Regions from separate parts of the Streptomyces sp. SudanB5_2050 genome, predicted to be linked through region 2. Evidence: riboswitches for the same ligand, from Rfam matches in the RefSeq annotation. Region 2 holds a riboswitch; each other region holds the start of a gene.
The links. Region 2 has a riboswitch for cyclic di-AMP ahead of ACFZP7_RS29450 (peptidoglycan DD-metalloendopeptidase family protein). Riboswitches for the same ligand answer to the same signal wherever they lie in the genome.

Region 1: another riboswitch for cyclic di-AMP. It lies ahead of ACFZP7_RS05805 (C40 family peptidase); the one in region 2 lies ahead of ACFZP7_RS29450 (peptidoglycan DD-metalloendopeptidase family protein).
Region 3: another riboswitch for cyclic di-AMP. It lies ahead of ACFZP7_RS25925 (M23 family metallopeptidase); the one in region 2 lies ahead of ACFZP7_RS29450 (peptidoglycan DD-metalloendopeptidase family protein).
Region 4: another riboswitch for cyclic di-AMP. It lies ahead of ACFZP7_RS20500 (transglycosylase SLT domain-containing protein); the one in region 2 lies ahead of ACFZP7_RS29450 (peptidoglycan DD-metalloendopeptidase family protein).

The regions. Positions count from the first base shown of each region.
Region 1 covers NZ_OZ186760.1:1,336,133-1,338,320, forward strand. Annotated here, with positions in the region: gene ACFZP7_RS05795 (ATP-dependent Clp protease proteolytic subunit) at 1-513, shown strand, start outside; gene ACFZP7_RS05800 (hypothetical protein) at 521-829, shown strand; cyclic di-AMP (ydaO/yuaA leader) riboswitch at 1,221-1,365, shown strand; gene ACFZP7_RS05805 (C40 family peptidase) at 1,369-1,842, shown strand; gene ACFZP7_RS05810 (ATP-binding protein) at 1,835-2,188, opposite strand, start outside.
Region 2 covers NZ_OZ186760.1:6,679,451-6,681,638, reverse strand. Annotated here, with positions in the region: gene ACFZP7_RS29450 (peptidoglycan DD-metalloendopeptidase family protein) at 1-833, opposite strand, end outside; cyclic di-AMP (ydaO/yuaA leader) riboswitch at 838-995, opposite strand; gene ACFZP7_RS29445 (tyrosine-protein phosphatase) at 1,421-2,188, shown strand, end outside.
Region 3 covers NZ_OZ186760.1:5,811,125-5,813,312, forward strand. Annotated here, with positions in the region: gene ACFZP7_RS25920 (M16 family metallopeptidase) at 1-412, shown strand, start outside; cyclic di-AMP (ydaO/yuaA leader) riboswitch at 604-766, shown strand; gene ACFZP7_RS25925 (M23 family metallopeptidase) at 779-1,543, shown strand; gene ACFZP7_RS25930 (GntR family transcriptional regulator) at 1,745-2,188, shown strand, end outside.
Region 4 covers NZ_OZ186760.1:4,591,475-4,593,662, forward strand. Annotated here, with positions in the region: gene ACFZP7_RS20495 (HAD family hydrolase) at 80-922, shown strand; gene ACFZP7_RS20500 (transglycosylase SLT domain-containing protein) at 916-1,407, opposite strand; cyclic di-AMP (ydaO/yuaA leader) riboswitch at 1,413-1,580, opposite strand.

The DNA of each region.
Region 1 (2,188 bases), 5.3 Mb from region 2:
GACGACACCTCGGCGAACGACGTGCCGGCACAGCTCCTGTACCTGGAGCACCAGGACCCGGACCGCGACATCGCCCTGTACGTCAACTCCCCCGGCGGCTCCTTCACCGCCATGACGGCGATCTACGACACGATGCGCCACATCGCCTGCGACGTGGCGACGACCTGTCTGGGACAGGCCGGTCCGCCCGCCGCGGTCCTGCTCGCGGCGGGCACGCCCGGCAAGCGCGCCGTGCTGCCCGGCGCACGGGTGGTGATCCACCAGCCCTCCCTGACCGAGCCGGTCCACGGGCAGGCCCGCGACCTGGCCGTCCGGGCGGGCGAACTGGCCCGCGTCCGCGCCCGGCTGGAGGAGATCCTCGTACGGCACACCGGCCGCACCCCGGAGCAGGTGGGCGCGGACCTCGAACGGGAGACCGTGCTGGACGCGCGCCAGGCGCTGGAGTACGGCCTGGTGGACCGGATCGTGCCCGGCCGCGGGGTCCCGCCGCGGCACACGCCCGGCGCGAGGTGAGCCGCCGATGCTGCCACCGGAGCCCCCTCCGCTGCCGGCCCTGACCCGCGCGGAGGCCGAGCTGATCGACCGTTACCTGGAGGTCGTGGACCTGCTCGGACGCATCAACCCGGCACGGGACGGCGACACCTACGGCGGACTGCGCGCCGCCCAGGCGCTGGTCGGCAAGGCGAGCGCCCTGCGCGACGCGCTGGCACTGATGCACCGCAGGGGCGAGACGGAAGTGCACGCGAGCACGCTCGCCCGGGCCCTTCGGGTACTGGACGGCGAGCGGCGGACGGCACGGATCGCCATCCCGCGGCACCCCGCCGACTGAGACCCGCCGTCCGGGCCCCCGTGCGCACGGCATCGAAACGGACCAAACGGCTTACCCCCTTTCAGCGTAGGAACACCTCCGATTCGGGACCGCCCCGGGTTGCGCGGGCCGTCCGCCCCGGCACCGCCGTTTCGGCTCGCGCCGCTGGTCCCGACGTCGCCCTGACGGGCGGCGAGACGTCGAACGAAGGGGCGTCCACCCGAACGGGTGAGTGGTGAGTAACAACACAAAGGGCACGTTCCGTTGGGATTTTCCCACCGGACGGGACAAGATCCGTGACTGACGACAAGCCCCCGCCGCAGCGGCGGGGCGGTCCGGGCGGACGCCGAGTCCTGCCGCCGTCCGGACGACCGGTCGACAGGAGTGGATCGGCAGGAGTGGAGGACCCGAGCACGACGGGTCGCCGGTACGGCCGTCTCCGGGAGGACGACGCCGGGCCGAGTGACCCTTGGGGTGAAGCCGCATCCGTGCGGCCGGGCAACTTCGCCAGCCCGAATCCGACAGGTCATCCTTCACAGGCGGCTGACGAAGGGTTGCGCATGTCTGCGCTCAATCGAGTCCCGTCCCTGATGGCCCGTGCCGGTACGGCCTCCGCTCTCACCCTCGCCGCCGTGGGCGGCTCCGTCGTGGTCCCCGGTGCCGCCTCCGAGGCGTCCGCGGCCGCCCACGCCACCAAGGCGCTCCAGATCGCGGCCTCCAAGAAGGGCTCACCGTACGCATGGGGCGCCGTGGGACCACACAGGTTCGACTGCTCCGGGCTGACGCTGTATTCGTTCAAGAAGGCCGGCAAGAAGCTGCCGCGCACGGCGGCCCAGCAGTACAACAAGACCCGGCACATTTCGGCCGGCAACCGCAAGGCCGGTGACCTGGTCTTCTTCCACTCGGGCCGCAGTGTCTACCACGTCGGCATCTACGCCGGGAAGGGCAAGATCTGGCACGCCCCGAAGACCGGGGACGTGGTGCGCCTGCAGAAGATCTGGACCGGCAGCGTCTGGTACGGCCGGGTCAAGTAGCCCGGCCGGGGAGGGTGACGGTGTCCTGACCCGCCGTCACCCCTCCGGCGCCGTCCGGCGGCGTCCAGGGAAGCTCGATGGAGACGGTCTTGCCGCCCTCGCGTGTCGGGCGCACCCTCAGCTTGCCGCCGCACTCCGCCGTCAGCCAGCGGATGATCACCATGCCCCGGCCGTTGTCCTGCTGGACGGCGGCCGGCAGGCGTTTGGGGAACCGGGGATGGCTGTCGGTGACGCCCAGGCGCAGCCGCTCGTCGCGGTCGAGCGCGAGGTCCACCGTGAACGTGGGCGACTGGCCGAACGTGTGCTGGACCGCGTTGGTCGCCAGCTCCGAGACGATGAGCCGAAC
Region 2 (2,188 bases):
TGGCCGGCCGAGACGGAGAGGGAGGACAGGTGGGCGTACTGGGCGTAGTGGCCGTCGGCGAGCTGGATGACGACCTGGTTGCCGTAGGCGCCGCCCCAGCCGGCGGAGACGACGGTGCCCGCGCCGACGGCCTTGAGGGAGGTGCCGGTCGGGACGACGAAGTCGGTGCCGGTGTGGTAGCCGCTGGACCACATGCTGCCGGTCTGGTGGTACGGGGTACCGACGGTGCCGCCCGGGACGGGGGAGGTGAAGCCGCTGGTGGTACCGGCGGACTGGGTGCTCTTGCCCGAGGACCCGGAGGACTCGGCGGAGTCGGTGGAGTCGGCGGAGTCGGCGGAGGACGCCTTCGCGGCCTTGGAGGACTTCTCCGCCTCGGCCGGCTCGGCCTTCTCGGCGGAGGACTGCGAGGCCGGCTTCTCCGCCTGGGCGGGCTTCTCGGCGGCGGGCTGCCCGGACTTGGCGGCCGGTCCGTCGATCGAGAGCTTCAGACCGGGGTGGATCAGGGACGGGTCGGCGCCGACGGCCTCGCGGTTGTCCGCGTAGAGCTTCTTCCAACCGCCGTCGACGTCCTGCTCGTCGGCGATCTTCGAGAGGTAGTCACCGCTCTTCACGGTGTACGTGCGCGAGTCGGCGTTCTTCTCGGCGGCGGCCTTCTTCGCCGACGCCGGAACTCCCTGCACGGCCTGCTCGGAGACCGGGTGCGCGGGGGCCGCCTGGGCTGCGGCGGCGCCCATCAGCGGGAGCGCGAGCGCGGCGCCGCCGGTGGAGGCGACGGCGATGGTGCGGGTCAGGCGCATGGCCCTGGTACGGCGGTGCTTACCCTTCGCGGGCATGTCGAATTCCTCTCCGGCGCCTACGAGGTGAGCTGTCGGGTTCGGGCTGGAGATGCCCGGCCGCGTCTGGACGCGGCTTCACCCCGAGCCGTTCCGGGAACCGGAACAGGCATTCGTACCTGTGGGTCCCCCGCTCCTGCCGTGTACGGGTGGTGGATGAGTGCGGGCTCCGGTCGGCGGCAGGATTAGGCGTCCGTCCGGATCGGTGGTGAACGTAAGGGACCAAGACGCACAGGGACAAGCGAGAGGTTGCGTTCACGGGTGTTCCGATTGATCCATTACCGGATTCCGCCGTCACCCTCCGTCGATTCCGGAAGCGTGTTTTCCCGTAAACAGCCATGAAAACCGCGTGAATTACGTGAACATGACGGGCAACGCACCGTCACGGGTATGACGCTGCTCACGCGCTTCCCCGCCAGTCACTCTCATTCCAGAGCGAGTTGGAATCAATGCTGCAATTCGGACAGAAAGCCCAGAAGCGGTGTACTCGGATTACTTCGCCCCCTTGAGGCCGGGGCACCGTGCCGTATCGTCGACTCGTGCCCGTCGGCGAGCGGCGTCGGCGGGGCGGAGTGGGAGGAGCCCCCGTGACGCAGCAGGTGCCGTCGACCGAACCCGAGCTGGCCGGGGTGCGCAACTTCCGGGACGTGGGCGGGCTGCCGACCGTGGACGGCCGGCGGGTCCGCCAGGGGGTGCTGTTCCGCAGCGGCCACCTCGCGCACGCCACCGGTGAGGACGCCGCGTTCCTGGCCTCGCTGGGCCTGCACACGATCTTCGACTTCCGCAACGCGGCCGACCAGAAGCTCGAGGGCCCGGACGTCGAGCTGCCGGGCGTGCGCAACGTGAACCTGCCGCTGAGCGACCCGGCCGACGGCGCCGAGTTCTGGAAGATGGTCCGCGACGGCGACCTCGACCAGCTCCGCTCGATCCTGGCGGACGGCAAGGGAGCCGACCGGATGATCGGCTCCTACCGCTTGATCATCAAGGAGCGCACGGCGGAGCACTCCCGGGTGCTGCACGCGCTCGCCGAGGACAGCGTCCCCGCCCTGATGCACTGCGCGGCCGGCAAGGACCGCGCGGGCCTGTCGATCGCGGTCACGCTGCTCGCCCTGGGCGTGGAGCGCGAGGCCGTCGTCGAGGACTACCTGAAGTCGAACGCCACCCACCGCCGGTACAAGGTGCGTCGCAGCGGCTCCGCCGCCTCGGCCTACTCCCCCGAGGTCATGGAGCTGCTCAGCCCGCTCTTCGACGCGCGCGCCGAGTACCTGGCGGCGGCCTTCGAGACGATCGACGAGACCTGGGGCGGGGTCGACGCCTACCTGGAGCAGGGTCTGCGGATCACTCCGGAGACCCGG
Region 3 (2,188 bases), 870 kb from region 2:
CACCGGCGCCGCCATGCTCGCCATCAGCGGCTCCGTCGACACCCCCAACACCGGCCCGGCCCTCGAGGACTTGTGGACGGTGCTGCGCACGCTCGCCGAGGGCGGTCTCACCGACGCCGAGCGCGACGTCGCGGTGCAGAACCTGGTGGGCGTGGCGCCGCTCAAGTACGAGACGGCGGCGGCCGTGGCCGGCACGCTGGCCGACCAGGTCGAGCAGCACCTGCCCGACGACTACCAGGCCGCGCTCTACCGCCAACTCGCCGCCACGGGCACCGTGGAGGCCACGGCGGCGGTCGTGAGCGCCTTCCCGGTGGACCGCCTGGTGACGGTCCTCGTCGGTGACGCCGCACAGATCAAGGCGCCCGTCGAGGCCCTGGGCATCGGCGAAGTCACCGTGGTGGCGGCCGAGTAGCACCACGGGTGTGCGGAGGCCCTGGTGACCCGAGTGTCACCAGGGCCGACGTTTGTCCGAATTGAGGGAGAGACAGCCTGTCTGCCCTGTGGCATGCGCTACAAAAAGCCTGTTGCGTTTGAGGATTGAAGGCGGCCCCGCTTAGCGTCTTCCGGGCTGTTCGTCAGGCAGTACGCCGCGCCCGCGGCACCGGACAGTCATCGCCGAGTCCCCGTACGGCGCGAGCCAGGGGAGCCGGGGACCCACCGCAGTCCCTGGGGTGAATCGGACGCCCGCGCGCAGCGAGGGGGTCCGTAGGAGACCTTCCACCTCCGAACCCGTCAGCTAACCCGGTAGGCGAGAGGGAAGGAAAGGACCAGCCTCTACATGGCGTTCACGCGCGCCACCGGGAAGCACCGCCGTCCCAGCCGGATGCACCGCACCACCGCCCGCGCGGCGGGTGTCGCGGCCCTCGCCACCACCGGCGTCGTCGGCACCCTCGCGGCACCGGCGCTCGCCGCCGAGCCCGAGGCGGAGCAGACCGGCATCACCCCGGTCATCAGCATCGGCGACTCCGTGGCCGAGGAGATCGACGCCCAGGCCGCCGCCCAGAAGCAGGCCGCTCTGGACGCCGCCGCCCGGGAGGCGGCGATGGAGGCCGCGCGCGAGCGGGCGGCCGAGGCCGCCGAGGAGGCGCGCGAGGCCAAGGAGCGCGCCGCACGGGAGGCCGAGCGCAAGCGCCTCAACACCTTCGTCGCGCCGATCACCGCCTCGTACGTCTCGACCGCGTACCAGGCCGGCAGCTCGCTGTGGTCCTCCGGCAGCCACACCGGCATCGACTTCCACGCCTCCACCGGCACCACCGTGCACGCCGTCGGCGTCGGCACGGTCGTCGAGGCCGGCTGGGGCGGGGCGTACGGCAACCAGGTCGTGATCAGGATGCACGACGGCACGTACACGCAGTACGGGCACCTCTCGTCCATCGGCGTCTCGGTGGGCCAGTCGGTCTCCGCCGGCCAGCAGATCGGCCTCTCCGGCGCCACCGGCAACGTCACGGGCCCGCACCTGCACTTCGAGGCCCGCACCAGCGCCGAGTACGGCTCGGACATCGACCCCGTGGCCTACCTCCGCTCCCACGGCGTGAACGTCTGACGGCGGGCGGCAAGGCCCCGAAAGCCCCGGCTTCCGAGCCGGGGCTTTCGCATTTCCGCGCGCCCGCCGCCCGTTCGGGCGCCGTCCGAAAAACATCCGGGAAATCCCGTCCGCCGTCGGAATCTCCGCTCGACTGGCCTAGAGTCACTGAACACGTGTCGATCGTCGACGTTTTCACGGGGACCAAGGCGGAGGTCGGGCATGCGTATTCCGGCGCACTCGGTGTGCACGGCGATCCGGGACGACATCGTCGCCGGAGTCCACGGGCGCGGCGGCCGCCTCACCGAGGAGCTTCTCGCCCGCCGCTACGGGGTCTCCCGCGTTCCCGTCCGCGAGGCCCTGCGCACCCTGGAGGCCGAGGGCTTCGTGGTGACCCGGCGCCACGCGGGCGCGTGCGTGGCGGAGCCGACCGAGGAGGAGGCCGCCGACCTGCTGGAGACCCGCGCCCTCCTGGAGCCCCTGGGGGCCGCGCGGGCCGCCCGGCGCCGCACCGAGGCCCACCTCAAGGTGCTGCGCGGACTGGTCAGGCTGGGACGGGACCGTGCCGGGCAGGGGCACGGCGACGACCTGCGCTCACTGGACGGGTGGTTCCACGAGACCCTCGCCCAGGCGACCGGCAGTCCCTCCCTGACGGCCCTGCTGACC
Region 4 (2,188 bases), 2.1 Mb from region 2:
CTCGGACGTACTCGCCGCCACCTCGTTCGGAAGCGGTCGCCGGTGAGTCGGGCAGGTGCCGCGTCCGTATTCTCTGATCATGGACCGCACCGCATATTCACTCGTCGCCACCGACCTCGACGGCACGCTGCTCCGCGGCGACGACACCGTCTCCGACCGGTCGCTGGCCGCGCTGGCCCGGGTGGCCGGCGCCGGTGCGCGGCACCTGGTGGTGACCGGGCGCCCGGCACCCCGGGTGCGGTCCCTGCTGGAACGCCTCGGCTGCACCGGGCTCGCGGTGTGCGGGCAGGGCGCGCAGGTGTACGACGCGGGGGCGCACCGGATGCTGTGGTCGGTCACCCTGGACCGGGAGCTGGCCGAGACCGCGCTCGGCAAGATCGAGGCGGAGGTCGGGCAGGTGCACGCCGCGGTCGACCAGGACGGCGTCGACGGCCTCACCCTCATCGAGCCGGGATACCTGATGCCCCACCCGACGCTGCCCGCGGTGCGCGTCGACCGGCGCGACGAGTTGTGGGCCACGCCGATCAGCAAGGTGCTGCTGCGCCACCCCGAGCTGTCCGACGACGAGCTGGCGGCGACGGCGCGCGCGGTGGTGGGCTCCCTCGCCACCGTCACCATGTCGGGGCCGGGGACGGTGGAGCTGCAGCCCTGCGGCATCACCAAGGCGACCGGGCTGGCGCTGGCCGCCGAGCGCCTGGGGGTGAGCCGGCGGCGGACGATCGCCTTCGGGGACATGCCCAACGACATCCCCATGTTCCAGTGGGCGGCCCACGGCGTCGCCATGGCCGACGCCCACCCCGAGCTGAAGGCGGTCGCCGACGAGGTCACCACGACGAACGAGGACGACGGCGTGGCCGTCGTCCTCGAGCGGATCTTCCCTACGTCCCCGTGCGGCGCGCCGCGGCGCGCCGCGGCTCAGTAAGCGCCGAAGACGTTGTCGATCGAGCCGTACCGGTCGGCCGCGTAGTTGCAGGCGGCGGTGATGTTGGCGACCGGGTCGTACGGGTCCCAGGAGGTGCCCTCGACGTGGTACGCCTGGAAGGTCGGGTCGATCACCTGGAGCAGGCCCTTGGACGGGGTGCCGTTGACGGCGTTGATGTCCCAGTTGTTGATGGCGAGCGGGTTGCCGGACGACTCCCGCAGGATGTTGCGGTGGATGCCCTCGTACGTGCCGGGGATGCCGTGCTGCGCCATGATGTCGAGCGACTCCCGGATCCACCCGTCGAGGGTGTTCGAGTACGTGGTCGTCGCGGTGGCGGCGGCCGGCGCGGCGGCCGGGGTGGCCGCGGAGGCGCTGGTGGCGCCGATGAGCGGCAGGGCGAGCACGGCGGCGCCGGTGCCGGCCACGGCGAGCTTGCGGGCGAGGCGGGCGGTGCGGGCGTGACGGTTCTGACCGTTGGCAGACATGCTTGAGTCCCTCTCCTTACGCCTGCGAGGTGAGCTGTCGGGTTCGGGCGGGGAGGTGCCCGGCCGGGCCCTCGCGGGCACGGCTTCACCCCTAGCCGTTCCGGTGGTGACCGGTACGGCGACTTACCTGGGTCCCCCGCTCCTGCCGGCGAGTGTGTTGGCGGATGACTGTGCGTCCGGGCGGTGGCAGGATTCGGCGTCCGCCCGACAGGCCGGGAACGTATGCGAGAGCACATGTCCGGAACAAGTGCAGGAATCACCCAACGCGCATGTTGACCTTGGTCTGGGGGGTTTGGGGTGCTTGATCCTTTGCGGCTGCCAAGCGTCAACTCGCTTGCGGGGCAAAGGGAGGGCACAGTCGGCGGCCGGGTTGCCTACAGGTGGCGTGAAGTGAGCCAACTCACGGGCTCCAACAAGACGCCCAAATCGGGCATTCAGGCTAAGTGTGAGTCAATCGGCCGCAGGGCGGGAGGGCTTCACGGAGGGAGGGCGGGAGGGCTTCACGGAGGCAGGGTGCGAGGGCTTTACGGAGCGGGGTGTCGGGCCGGGGGTCTCGCCGGGCGGGCTCCGGAATCGGCCGTTGTCCCGTCTCGTGTTCGTCCGTGCGCCGTGCGGGCATGCGTTCGGGACGGAGGGGAGGGCCGGGTGGGTGACGTACTCGGAGTGCGGGCCGTTGGGAGGGGTGATGTGATCTTCGGTGGCGGCTTTCGGCTCCGAGGATGTCGATCAATATCTGCTCATATCTCCTGATCAAAAACATACCGCGCATGATCCGATACCG